4 regions of the Exiguobacterium sp. MMG028 genome follow, and region 2 is predicted to be linked to each of the others. Evidence: riboswitches for the same ligand, from Rfam matches in the RefSeq annotation. Region 2 holds a riboswitch; each other region holds the start of a gene.
The links. Region 2 has a riboswitch for S-adenosylmethionine ahead of PJK55_RS09830 (2,3-diketo-5-methylthiopentyl-1-phosphate enolase). Riboswitches for the same ligand answer to the same signal wherever they lie in the genome.

Region 1: it holds a riboswitch for S-adenosylmethionine, as region 2 does, so the genes downstream of both, PJK55_RS11980 (Na+/H+ antiporter NhaC family protein) here and PJK55_RS09830 (2,3-diketo-5-methylthiopentyl-1-phosphate enolase) in region 2, are expected to answer to the same signal.
Region 3: it holds a riboswitch for S-adenosylmethionine, as region 2 does, so the genes downstream of both, metK (methionine adenosyltransferase) here and PJK55_RS09830 (2,3-diketo-5-methylthiopentyl-1-phosphate enolase) in region 2, are expected to answer to the same signal.
Region 4: it holds a riboswitch for S-adenosylmethionine, as region 2 does, so the genes downstream of both, PJK55_RS00185 (methionine ABC transporter ATP-binding protein) here and PJK55_RS09830 (2,3-diketo-5-methylthiopentyl-1-phosphate enolase) in region 2, are expected to answer to the same signal.

Annotation. Positions count from the first base shown of each region.
Region 1 is NZ_JAQJIN010000003.1:263,713-267,160, forward strand. It holds gene PJK55_RS11975 (TVP38/TMEM64 family protein) at 14-658, shown strand; gene PJK55_RS11980 (Na+/H+ antiporter NhaC family protein) at 677-2,035, opposite strand; SAM riboswitch class I at 2,029-2,124, opposite strand; gene PJK55_RS11985 (GGDEF domain-containing protein) at 2,223-3,448, opposite strand, start outside.
Region 2 is NZ_JAQJIN010000002.1:519,112-522,559, forward strand. It holds gene mtnK (S-methyl-5-thioribose kinase) at 1-1,034, opposite strand, end outside; SAM riboswitch class I at 1,117-1,219, opposite strand; SAM riboswitch class I at 1,425-1,526, shown strand; gene PJK55_RS09830 (2,3-diketo-5-methylthiopentyl-1-phosphate enolase) at 1,597-2,751, shown strand; gene PJK55_RS09835 (2-hydroxy-3-keto-5-methylthiopentenyl-1-phosphate phosphatase) at 2,748-3,398, shown strand; gene PJK55_RS09840 (methylthioribulose 1-phosphate dehydratase) at 3,395-3,448, shown strand, end outside.
Region 3 is NZ_JAQJIN010000001.1:151,080-154,527, forward strand. It holds gene pckA (phosphoenolpyruvate carboxykinase (ATP)) at 1-1,076, opposite strand, end outside; SAM riboswitch class I at 1,399-1,518, shown strand; gene metK (methionine adenosyltransferase) at 1,651-2,859, shown strand; gene PJK55_RS00895 (hypothetical protein) at 2,903-3,424, opposite strand.
Region 4 is NZ_JAQJIN010000001.1:38,865-42,312, reverse strand. It holds gene PJK55_RS00195 (MetQ/NlpA family ABC transporter substrate-binding protein) at 1-54, opposite strand, end outside; gene PJK55_RS00190 (methionine ABC transporter permease) at 88-750, opposite strand; gene PJK55_RS00185 (methionine ABC transporter ATP-binding protein) at 740-1,768, opposite strand; SAM riboswitch class I at 1,846-1,952, opposite strand; gene PJK55_RS00180 (thioredoxin family protein) at 2,403-2,660, opposite strand; gene PJK55_RS00175 (PTS transporter subunit IIC) at 2,841-3,448, shown strand, end outside.

The DNA of each region.
Region 1 (3,448 bases), on a different contig from region 2:
AGGTGGAACGACTATGCTCACTTCTCTCCAACAGTACATCATCCAATTAATCGAATGGCTTCAAAGTTTGCCTGGCGGTCCTTGGGCCGGACTCGGTGCTCCATTTTTAGAAGCGATCTTTCCGTTTTTGCCACTCGTTTTAATCATTTCAGCGAATGCGGCAACATATGGTTTTTTGTTAGGGGTCCTTTTATCATGGATCGGGAACTTACTCGGAACGATTGTCGTCTTCGCGGCGGTCCGATATGTGTTTCGTAAACCGATGACGCGTTGGCTCGAAAAACATAAAGCGGCTGTCTATTGGTTAGAACGAATCAATCATATGAGTCCGATTTCACTCGGGTTCTTGTATTCACTCCCGTTCATCCCGGTCAGTTTGATCACCTATTTGCTGGCGCTCATTCAGATGCCGCTCCGTACGTTCATTTTGGCGGCGGGATTCGGAAAACTACTCGTCGTCGTCATTTTCTCGGTCATCGGGGATCAATGGGAAGAATTTATCCAAAGCCCGTTTCGTTTATCGATGCTCGGTCTGCTTTTGGTCGCGTTGTGGGCCATCAGTCGAGGACTAGAAGAAGTGCTCAAACGACGCGCTTTCAAGAAACGCAACGAGCAATTGAAACAAGAGATGGTCACTAAACGACAAACACCCCTTTGAATAAAGGGGTGTTTTCGCTTAAGACTGCTTTTTAAAACGCGGGAAATTGAATGCGATGGCAATCCCTCCACAAATAAAGAGGAGGAACGGATAAAACATGAACGGGACGAGGTCCGGCGAAGCGGTCTTCGTCAACTCTGCGGCGATGAGAAGTTGCGCTCCGTATGGGAGAATCCCTTGTACACCACATGAGAAGATATCGAGCACACTCGCTGATTTTTTCCGTTCGATGTCATATTCGTCCGCAATGTTCGCGGCGAGTGGTCCGGCTACGAGAATGGAAATCGTATTGTTCGCCGTCGCCACGTTCGTCGCACTGACGAGACCAGCGATACTCCACTCGGCACCGGCACGTTTTTGAATCCGTGACGTCAGCGCATCACGCAAATACGTGAGTCCACCGTTGTGCGAAATGAGTCCGACGAGGCCGCCCATGAGTAACGTCAAGAACGAGATTTCGGCCATACCGACCATACCATCGGCGATAGCGGTCACAAATGCTGTGACGGATAAGCTTCCGTCGAGAAGACCGATGATTCCGGTTAGCGTGATCCCGCCTAACAGGACGAGAATGACGTTCAGTCCTGTTAACGCCAGTCCGATGACCGCGAGATACGGAATCAGTTTGTACCATTCGAATGCGGCGACATCGACCGTCGATTCACCGTTTGACAAGACCGCGAGTAAAATCGTCGTGATGATGGCAGCTGGTAGCACGATCCAGAAGTTCGTCCGGAACTTATCACGCATGTTCGTCCGTTGTGTCCTTACGGCAGCGATGGTCGTGTCCGAGATGAATGAGAGATTGTCTCCGAACATGGCTCCGCCGACAACTGCCGCGGCAGCGATCGCGACGTTCACACCACTCTCTTCATGGATACCGAGGGCAATCGGCGCAAGTGCCGCAATCGTCCCGGTCGATGTGCCCATTGCCATTGAAATGAAAGCGGCAATGACGAATAGTCCACTTAAGAGAAGCGATGGGGGTAAGAGCGTCAACGCCGCGTTAACCGTCGCGTCGATGGCACCGATTGATTCAGCTACAGTTGAAAAGGCACCGGCCAGTAAGAAAATAAAAATCATAATGATGATTCCCGGATTTCCGGCACCTTGTGCGATGCGTTCCACGGTTTGTGTGGCGCTTCCTTTTGTCATGAACGCTGCAACCATCAATGCGATCATGGCTGCGACAAGGACTGGAAACTTATAAAAGTCCCCATAGTAGACACCCGCCCCGATGAAAAAGAGCAAGAAGACGAGTAACGGCAGAAGTGCCCACTTGTTTGCTGTTGGTTGTTCCAAAATAATCACCTCACTAAAAAATAAAAAGGACCTTTTTCTTGAGAAAAGGTCCTTCGTGTGAAATACCCTTTTCATCTTTCGAGCAATACGCCCGCTGGATTTGGCACAGGTTCCCCGCTGCCGAGACTTCATAGGGCCAGTCCCTCCGTCTCTCTCGATAAAAAGTTAAGCTATCCTATTATCAAACACGTTCCCTAACGTACCTGTTTCAAATCTAGTTGTCAACCTAAAAACTCCCCAATTCGATGTGAGAAAGGGGAGTTTACGTCGTTAAATTGTTGAAGTGCGCCACACGGTTACGTCCTGCATATTTTCCACCAACATACAGGGCACGGTCCGCGTTTCGAATCGTGTCGTCGAGACGCTTGTTTCCGAACGCTTCGATTGTGTCGACACCAATGGACGCGGTGACAGAAATTTCATGGTGGTCGACAAGAAACGGTTTCGCTTCGATTTGATGGCGAATCCGCTCTGTGATTTCGATTGCTTGGTTCATGTCACAATGATTGAGCAATAAAATAAATTCTTCGCCGCCATAACGTGCAGCAAAGTCATCGGGACGAAGCACCTGACGGATTCGTCGTCCGAACTCTTGTAACACATGGTCCCCGACCTGATGACCGTACGTATCGTTAATCTTTTTGAAAAAATCAATATCGAGCATGGCAACCGAGATGGGATACATCGACATATCGGATATTTGTTGAATGCCATATTCATAAAATGCACGTGCATTGGCGAGAAGCGTTAAACTGTCCGTCCGACTCTCGGTATAGAGGCGGTCCCGTTCGTGACAACGGCTAATGGTCCGGTTGAACGATTTTAACAATTTGATGATCTCGTGCTGAATAATCTTCGGATAACCGTATACAGGTTCTCCTGTCATGACAATCCATGTACGAATCTCTTCAATTTCCTCCGAACGAATAGAAACGAAGCTGTGGTAATCGTCATGGAAAGCATCGGAAAGAGAAGTATCCCATTCAAAGCGCATCTCATAATCGAGGACTTGCTCGATTGGCTGACTCATCTCAAGCAAGGTGAAGACGATAGGGCGATCGATGGGTTGTCGCGTCTTCAAATCAAAGTAGAGGGTGCGTTCAAACAATTTAAACTCGACATACCCTTCATCATAATGATTCAGCTGTTCGCATTGACTTAAAAACACTTCGATGGCTTGCGCCTCGCTCTGTGATAAGGAAACGGCCTCTTTCGCTTCATCGTATTGCTCAATCAAGGATTTAAATGCATCTTGTCGCTCTTTTTGAATGAGGAGACGTTTAATGAAGAATGTTAACGCAGCGGCGATGCTACTGACGACGAGTAAGTTCGTCTCTCGGAAAAACGCTGCCGCTAAGATGAAAATCAAACTGACGACGTACGTGTAGAAGGCGATCTTCATAAAATCGCTCAATGCGATGTCGACGCGGAACCACCATCTCACCTGATATTTTTGGAACACCGTGTTTAAGAAGATGGCAAGGAACA
Region 2 (3,448 bases):
TCGTCTGGCAATGTTTCCAAGTCAGCGACGCCCGCTAGACCGACCGTCCGACGAATCAATTCGCAGCCCGCGTAGCCAATCGCATCACTCAAAATCGATGGCAACAGTTCGTCCACGAATCCTACTGTGTTGAACGGCTCGACCGCCTGGGTGAAGCGGGTACGGAACGTTTTTTCGAACGTCTCCCAGACAGTGAGCACTTCTGTGAAGCGTTCGAACCGCTTCAATGGATGTGCATACGTCGAGAACACCAAATGGGCAATGATTTGACCGATGTCAAAACCGAATGGGCCGTAAAACGCAAACTCAGGATCGATGATTTTCGTTTCCTGACGGGTCGCAAAAATGCTTCCTGTATGTAAATCCCCATGTAGCAACGCTTCATGTTTGGTCACGAACCCGACCTTCAATTTCGTCACTTCAATTTTCAAGGCGAGGTCTGACCACAGCTGCTCCACGTCTAAACGAAGAGCCGTTTCGATTTGATTCGATTCTGCATCACGATACGGATCAGTGAAGATCAGTTTTTCTGTGATATCGCATAGCTCTGGATTGTAATACTCTTTTTCGATTTGTTTCTTGGCGAGCGGTCCGTTCGCATAGTCAGACGTCGCAAACAACGTTTCCCCAAGGAATGTACCGACGTGACGCGCTAAATTCGGATAGCTCTCTCCTTTTAGGAAACCCGTCCGGACGATTTCAAACGCTGACAAATCTTCTAAAATCGTATAGGCGAGTTCACGGTCGCTACCGAGTACATCTGGTACGAATCGTGGTACGACTTTTGAAAATTCACGAAGTGCCAGTTGTTCGATCCACGAACGGTCAAGCGTGAGCGGCCAGCTCTCTCCGACGACTTTTGCATACGGCAACGCCTGTTTCACGATCAACGACGTTTCTCCTTGACGAATGCGAAAGACGAGATTCAAATTCCCATCCCCGATCTCCTCACATTCTGCAATCCCCTCTTCTAGTAACCCCAACTGTCGAACGTGTTCGACGACACTTTGTTCTGTAAACGCCTCATAAGCCATGATGATTTTCCCCTTTCTTGAATCTATGCATGAAAAAAGCCCCTTTCTCCGCGAGAAAGAGGCACACCCAAATTGGTTGTTCCTCTCATCTTTCAGACATATGTCTGGTGGATGTAGCACCGTGCCAAATGGTCGGTTGCTGCGGCGTCTTAGGGCCAATTCCCTCTGCCAACTCGCGATAAGAGTAAATGATGTAATTGTGTTTGACGTGTTGAGACGAATATTACGGACTAGGCACGCTAGTTGTCAATCCTCTATTTTCGGTCGACTCCCTATTTTTGACACGCATATATAGAAACATTATTTTCAAACTTTTTTTCTCAAAAAAAGGAATTGACGAGTGAGCGATTCTATGTAAAAATTCAATTAAATTTCACAACTTCACAACTATTCTTATCAAGAGCAGACGGAGGGACAAGCCCGATGATGTCGCAGCAACCGACCAGAAATGGCACGGTGCTAATTCTTGCAGCTATCGCTGAGAGATAAGAGTTCATTGTTTTCGAATGACCTCTTGCCTTGGCATGAGGTCATTTTTTGTTTGACCTGAAAGGAGGAACTTATGGGAATCATCGCTACTTATGAAATCAAACATACCGATCACGTCGAGCACGTGGCTGAGAAAATCGCACATGAGCTGACCGTCGGGACATGGACCGAATTGAACCATCTCGAACAGCATCAACTACAGGCGTTCCGAGGTGAGGTCATCGATACCTCCCAACAGGAAACGACGAGTCGTTTCTCGATTCGTTACCCGCTACATAATGTGACGCCGGACTTTTCGTCCATTCTGACGACGACATTTGGAAAACTGTCGCTCGACCCGAGCGTCCAACTTGTCGACCTATCGCTCCCGGACGAGCTCGCATCGGACTTTCCTGGTGCCGCATTCGGCGTTGAAGGTGTCCGCGACATCCTTCGAGTACACGACCGACCGCTCGCCATGAGCATCTTTAAAGGCGTCATCGGGCGTGACCTTGATTTTTTAGCGACACAACTTCGTGACCAGTTTACAGGTGGCATCGATCTCGTGAAAGACGATGAGATTTTATATGACAATCCGCTCACCCCATCGCTCGAACGGGCTCGGATTGGAGCATCGATCATTCTAGAGCATAAAGAATTGACGGGTCGTTCCGTTCTATACGCCGTCACGTTGAGCGGACCGGTTTTCACCTTACGCGACCAGGCAAAACGTTTGATTGAGGCAGGCGCGACCGCACTGTTGTTCAACGTGTATACGTACGGGCTCGACGCATTAAGAGAGCTCGCCAAAGACCCTGAGATTCACGTCCCGATTTTGGCACATCCCGCTTTTGCAGGAGCGTTGACCGGATCGATTCGTCATTCCCTACTCTTCGGGAAACTGATTCGACTCGCCGGGGCAGACTTGACGCTCTTCCCGTCACCATATGGTTCACTGTCGACACCGAAAGACGAAGCAGAACAGATTCAAACATATGCGACGGAATCCCATTGGACGAAACCGATTCTGACGGTCCCCTCTGCCGGGATTCACCCAGGACTCGTCCCGGATTTGATTCGTGACTTCGGAACGGATGTCGTCATCAATGCCGGCGGCGGGATTCATGGGCATCCAGACGGTGCGGCTGCCGGTGCGAGGGCATTCCGCCAAGCAATCGATCAGGCAATCGGTAAGACGAGCGAGACTGATGCATTATCGACCGCGTTAGATGCCTGGGGTGCGCGATGAGTACGCACGTCATCTGTGACTTCGACGGGACCATCACGGAAGAAGATAACATCATCGCGTTGATGCGACGCTTCGCCCCACCTGAATGGGTCGAACTCAAAGATGGTGTTTTGAACCAAACGCTCTCCATTCGAGAAGGCGTCGGTCAAATGTTTAACTTACTCCCGAGTCATCAGGAAGCTTTATACCGCGACTTTCTGCAGTCGACTATCACACTTCGACCAGGGTTCATCGCGTTTTTGCAAGAGATGAAGTCGCACGGTTTTCGATTTGATGTCGTCAGTGGGGGCATGGACTTTTTCGTCCATCCGATTCTAGAAGGTCATGTCGCACCGGAACACATCTACTGCAATCACGTTGATTTTTCAGGAGAGACCGCGCGCGTCACATGGCCTCATTCATGCGATGTTCATTGTTCGAATGATTGCGGATGTTGCAAGCCGACGATTGCCCGACAGATCGTCTCACCTGCCGATACGTTGATTGTCATTGGGGACTCTGTCACCGATTTTGAAATCGCCAAACGTGCCGACGTCGTGTATGCGCGCGGTCAACTGATTTCGCTATGCGAGGCGGAAGGAATCCACTATGTTCCGTTCGAGACATTCTATGACATTTCAGCTCACATGAAAGGAGTGAACGTATGACCGTACAAGAACGATGGGTAGAACTTGCCGACATTAAAGACGAGCTTGCC
Region 3 (3,448 bases), on a different contig from region 2:
GCCTGTTCTTTCGTCAGTTTGCTGATCGGTGGCAAGACACCATACGCATCGGCCGTCAAGAAGACGATCGTATTTGGATGACCGGCACGTGATGGGAGCATCGCGTTGTCGATGAATTCGATTGGATATGCCGCACGCGTATTTTCAGTCAAGGAGATGTTCTTGTAGTCCGGCGTACGATCTTCATTCAATACGACGTTTTCAATCAATGAACCGAAACGGATTGCATCATAGATTTGTGGTTCGTTCTCACGCGACAGGTTGATCGTCTTCGCGTAGCAACCGCCTTCAATGTTGAAAACCCCATCCGGTGACCATCCATGCTCATCGTCTCCGATTAAGTGGCGCTGTGGGTCAGCTGAAAGAGTCGTCTTCCCAGTTCCCGACAATCCGAAGAAGAGTGCCGTTTCGTTTGCATCGTTGACGTTTGCCGAACAGTGCATCGATAAGACGTTTTGCTCAGGTAACAAGAAGTTCATGACGGAGAAGATTGATTTTTTAATTTCGCCACCGTATTCTGTTCCCCCGATCAGAATTGTGCGCTTGGCGAATGAAACGAGAATGAACGTCTCTGAGTTGGTGCCATCCACTGCAGGATCTGCTTTATAACTCGGTGCATAGATCACAGTGAACGGATCGAACGCACCTTTCGTTGGCCATTCACGTAAAAATAGCTGTTTTGCGAACAGACTATGCCATGCATATTCCGTGATGGCACGGACCGGTAACGTATAGTGCTCATCGGCACCAGCAGACGCTTCGAGGTAATAAAGTTTGTCTTTCTTTTCTAAATGGTTGAGTACTTTGTCGAGAAGTGCTGAAAACTTCTCTTCCGCGATCGGTTGGTTCACTTTTCCCCAATCGACAAGGTTGTTGCTGACTTCATCTTGTACGACGAATTTGTCTTTCGGTGACCGTCCGGTAAAAGCACCCGTGCTGACAGATAAAGCCCCGTCTTTTGTCAGTACACCTTCACCATTTTGGATGGCTTCTTCCACCAGTTCTGGAACCGTCAAGTTCCGTTTCATGTCGGCACCATTAATTAATTCTTCGATTTTCAGGAGCGTTGTCGCCATCCTGAATCCCACCTTTCCCCTAAATAGATGTGGATGAAATCCGCATACTTCCGCGATTACGATTAATCAGTATGACATTTTTAATTATATGTGACACACTAATTAAATACAAGCGTTTCTTCTCTCTAAGTAAGCGCTTTCTTACAAAGACAGTTTATCACATTCTCTTATCACAAGGTGTTAAAAAACAGAAACGAATTAAAAAAATGTTTGACGATTCACAAACAGAAATGTTTTGCAAGTCAGTGAAAACTTTAACGAATTCGTCCGATTCCCTTGACATAATCGAGCGTCATTTATATGATGGTTTTCGTAACGGATACTCTTATTCTGAGCGGTGGAGGGAACAAGGCCCTACGAAGCCCAGCAACCGTCCGACATGAAGTCTTGTGCGGAAAAGGTGCTATCCTGAAGCGAAGCCATTAGCTTCGAACGATAAGAGGGTAAGGAAGAACGATTCAACCTTTCCCCATGTATGTCATCGGGGGAGGTTTTTTTCATTACCGTCCCAAAGCAACGCGTAAGGGGAACGAGTACCGTCCACATATCACCCTTATTATAGGAGGTTTTTTGAATGTCAAAATTGAACCGTCGACTTTTTACTTCAGAGTCGGTTACTGAAGGACATCCAGATAAAATTTGTGATCAGATCTCTGACTCGATTTTGGATGCCATTTTAGCGGAAGACCCGAATGCCCGTGTTGCGGCAGAAACGTCTGTCACAACGGGTCTTGTACTCGTAGCTGGTGAAATCACAACGTCAACTTACGTGGATATCCCGAAAGTTGTCCGTGAAACAATTCGTGAAATCGGATACACACGTGCGAAATATGGTTTCGATGCAGAAACATGTGCAGTCTTGACGTCGATTGACGAGCAATCAGTAGACATCGCGCAAGGTGTTGACCAAGCTCTCGAAGCACGTGAAGGTCAGATGACTGAAGAGGAACTCGATGCAATCGGTGCTGGGGACCAAGGTCTCATGTTCGGATACGCGACAAACGAGACACCTGAACTCATGCCGCTCCCGATCTCGTTGGCTCACAAATTGTCACGTCGTCTTGCTGAAGTTCGTAAGAACGGTACGCTTGAATACCTCCGTCCGGATGGTAAGACTCAAGTAACGGTTGAGTACGATGAGGACAACAACCCTGTTCGCATCGATACAATCGTTATCTCGACACAACACGCAGAAGAGATCACGCTCGAGCAAATTCAAGAAGACTTGAAAAAGTATGTCATCGAAGCAGTCATCCCGGCTGAACTCATCGATGCTGAAACAAAATACTTCATCAACCCGACTGGTCGCTTCGTAATCGGTGGACCACAAGGAGATGCAGGTCTTACAGGACGTAAAATCATCGTCGATACGTACGGTGGATACGCACGTCACGGCGGTGGCGCATTCTCTGGTAAAGATCCTACAAAAGTTGACCGTTCAGCAGCATACGCAGCTCGTTATGTAGCGAAAAACATCGTTGCAGCAGGGCTTGCGGATAAAGCAGAAGTTCAACTCGCTTACGCGATTGGGGTAGCACATCCAGTATCAATCGCTGTCGATACGTTCGGCACTGGTAAATTGAGCGAAACAGAGCTCGTTGAACTCGTTCGTGAGAACTTCGACCTCCGTCCAGCAGGCATCATCAAGATGCTTGACCTTCGCCGTCCAATCTACAAGCAAACAGCAGCTTACGGTCACTTCGGTCGTACAGATATCGAACTCCCATGGGAGCAAACAGATAAAGCAGCAGTTCTTGAAGAAGGCGCGAAGCGTTTCGCGTAATCAACAAAAACGACCTTTCCGCGGAAAGGTCGTTTTTTTAGGTTCAAGTCGTTGGAGGTGTCTGTTTATTGTCATTCGATGACGAATCAGTTGAAGTGTTTTCTTGTCCAAGCGCGGTATCCTTCGCTTCGACGACTTTTTCACCGATGTCTTGTAAATCTGATTTGGCTTCTTGAGCCGTCTCGACGATTTTATTGACGTCTTCTTTGACCGTATCGACTTCTCCGACCACTTTTTCATATACGTTTTGGACGTCTGTTGAGACTTCCTGAATCTTGCCGGAAGCGGTCTTTACTTGTTCAATGACTTGAGATGCTTTCCCGGCTGGATCTTGTTTGACTTCGTTCACGATGCCTCCGACCGAAGATTTTGCATTCGTAAGCGATTGTTTCGTCTGCTCCCGATTCGAGGAGCTAAGTAAGGCGAGGAGACCACCGACGAGGGCACCGAGTAACATCCCGGTCACAACGCTGATTTTTGGACCCCCTGCATCCATTTGGTCGAATTGACGATTTGGATTCTCTGTTTGTTCGACTTTCGGGTCATGCTCTAATTTTGGTTCCATGTTGTTCCACTCCTTCATGTGATT
Region 4 (3,448 bases), on a different contig from region 2:
AATCGTCAAGGCAGAGGCTGCTGTTACACCAAGTACTTTTTTCCAAGATTTCATAATTTAATTCCTCCATTTTATATATATTTTTTATTAAGCAGAACGTTTATCAATTTTCGCCACGAGCGTATCACCAATAAATTGAATGATAAAGACGAGGACTAAAATCATAACAGTCGCAACGAATGTCACATCATTTTGCGAGCGCTGGAAACCGTCAAGGAAAGCTAATGTCCCAAGCCCTCCGCTTCCTACAACACCTGCCATGGCCGTATAACCGATGAGTGCCACTACAGTGACGGTAATTCCAGAAACGAGTGAAGGTAACGCTTCAGGGAACAAGACTTTATAAATAATTTGCCATTTTGTCGCGCCCATCGATTCCGCCGCTTCGATGACACCACGGTCGACCTCACGTAACCCTAACTCGACCATTCGAGCATAGAAAGGGGCTGCGCCGATGATCAATGCCGGTAGTGCTGCCGTTGAACCGAGAATGGTTCCAACAATTGCACGCGTAAACGGAATGAGTAAAATGATTAAGATGATGAACGGAATCGATCGGAAGATATTCACGAACGCCCCGACAATTGTGTAGATGAACCGATTTTTTAACATCAATGGTTCATTCGTTACATAGAGAACCATGCCAAGCATCAGTCCGAATATGAATGTGGCGACACCTGCTACCAACGTCATGTAAAGTGTATTCCACGTTTCAAAAAGCATTACTTCCCAGTCTACGTTAGGAAACATCGCTTTCCACCTCCACTTCTACGGATTGCGAACGAATCGAGGCGATGGCGCGTTCGATTTCCCGTGCTTCCCCAATCAATTGGATGAATAGCGTGCCGAGCGCACCGACTTGTGACTGGGTCACGTTCCCGCCGATGATGTTGAATCCGATGTCATGCGTCTTAAGGACGTCAGACAAAATCGGTTGTTCTGCCGTTTCGTTCAAGAATTTCAATTTGACGATTTGCCCACTCGGATAGCGTGCTTTCAAATGTTCGAACGTGAGCGACAGATCGTCGACCGCCCCAATTTGTTTCACGAATTCTTTCGTGATCGGCTGCTCCGGATGTTGGAACACGTCAGAGACTTGACCCGTCTCGACAACTTTCCCTGCCTCCATCACGGCGACGCGATGACAAATCTTTTGGATGACGTGCATCTCATGCGTGATGAGGACGATTGTCAATCCGAGCTTCTTATTGATGCTGACGAGCAGTTCAAGAATCGAATCCGTCGTCTTCGGGTCGAGCGCGCTTGTCGCTTCGTCACAGAGGAGCACCTCTGGATTTGTAGCGAGCGCGCGGGCAATCCCGACTCGCTGTTTTTGACCGCCGGATAATTGTGACGGATAGCTGTCTTCGCGACCTGATAGTCCGACGAGCTCGACGAGTTCCTGAACCCGACGTTTCCGCTCACTTGCCGGAACCCCGATCAATTCGAGTGGGAAGCTGATGTTTTCTGCGACCGTGCGCGACCACAGAAGGTTAAAGTGCTGGAAGACCATCGAGACGTTCTTGCGAACCCCTCGTAATTCTTTCGGGCTGAGCTTCGTGAGCTCACTCCCGGCAACCTCGATTTCACCGCTAGACGGTGATTCGAGGCGGTTGAGCAATCGGATGAGCGTCGACTTCCCCGCCCCCGAATATCCGATTATTCCAAAAATTTCACCGCGATCAATCGTTAGTGACACATCATCCACCGCCTGGACACGACCATTCTTCGTATCGAACCATTTGGCGACGTTTCGTAATTGAATCAATTCCTTTCCCTCCTGACAACAAAAAAAGCGCGCACGTTTGAGCAAACGTGCGCACTTTATCGTACGGACAACGATTGCTCTCATCTGTCAAGGTTTCTCACCTTGCTGGAATTAGCACCATTTCGGATTGCTCCGCGGTTGCTGGGCGTCATAGGGCCAGTCCCTCAGCCTCTCTTGATAAGAGTGTTGTGTATTCGATTAGCTTTATCATAGCGACAGCTTTTTCTGCTGTCAAATCATTTTTTCAAAAAAATCAAAAAAAGGTGCCGTCCGAGGACGACACAGAACGTAGCACCTTGAGTCACGGAAGGACAGCCCATAGATGAAAATCTTTTGCCCGTTCAAGATTTACATCCTTATATGGGGGAGATTCACCAATCATCACTCGATCTTGACTTGGACCGTGCGATTATACGGAACGTCTTTCTTCGCTTGATTTTTTTGGGGGACAATCGAAGGGAAGACTGACGTGTATTCGTATAAAGGTAGCATCGGCTTCATCAAAACGTCTTGATGTCGGGAATATCGCGTCCTATTTTGTGTTCAAGTAAGATGTTGTAATGAATATACCATTCGTGAACTTTCTGTGTCAACTGATTATTTAAAATTTTCAGATTATTCTAATGTTCCTCTCTCACTTCACGAAAGAGAGGACGTGTTGAACGTTTTGAAAGGCATAAAGGCGATCCCGAACCTCGCCATTTTCAAGCTTTAACAACGCTGGGACGCTCATCACCTGATAAGCTTCAAGTTCTTTTGGGATATAGTTCGCATCGCGCTTTTCAATCTGAATTTCAGGGTCGACCGCCTCGACAACCGTCAACATTTTCTCCGCGACAGCGCATGTACCACACATTGGGGCGTATATATATAAGAATCCGTCTGTAATCATTTTTCTCACCTCTCTTGTCATTATAATGGTCGTTCGAGTCCCGTTCAAAAATCGTGCTCTCGTGAAATTTCAGAATTTTTCAATGATTCTCTTGACTCTTCTGTCGGATAGGAATAATATGGGTTCTAACTTTATCGCTTTTGTACATAACAGCAAAGAAGAAGGACAGGTGAATGAATGATGACGGAACAGGCAACAGGTACGACAAAGCAATTTACGATGAACGTCTTAAACGGTCTCAGTATGGCGATTCTGATCGCCCTCATCCCGAGCGCGCTGCTCGGTGAACTCACGAAAGCTATACTCCCTTATTTTCCGTCTCTTCAATTCATATTGGATGCGACGACGATTGCAATGCGCCTCCTCCCGGCCATTATCGGTCTTGCCGTCGCGATGCAGTTCGGACGATCGATTTTAGAGGCTGGAACGATCGCCATCGCAACCTATGTCGGCAGTGGCGCCGTTCGAATTAATGAAGGTGCGTTTGTGATGGCCGGAATCGGTGACGTGATCACAGCCGGTGTGACCGCTGCGATCGCTACGATTCTCGTCATGAAGCTCGCCCCACATTTGAAGACGTATACCGTCATCGTCATGCCGATGACAGTCATTGTCGTCGCAGGCGGCATCGGTGCCTTCTTATTGACGTATATCTCACAGATCACGACATACATCGGATACCTCATCATGACGATGACGGATCTTCAACCGGTTCTCATGGGCATCCTGATCGCGATGGCGTTCTCGCTCATCATCGTCTCGCCAATTTCGACTGTCGGAATCGCGAC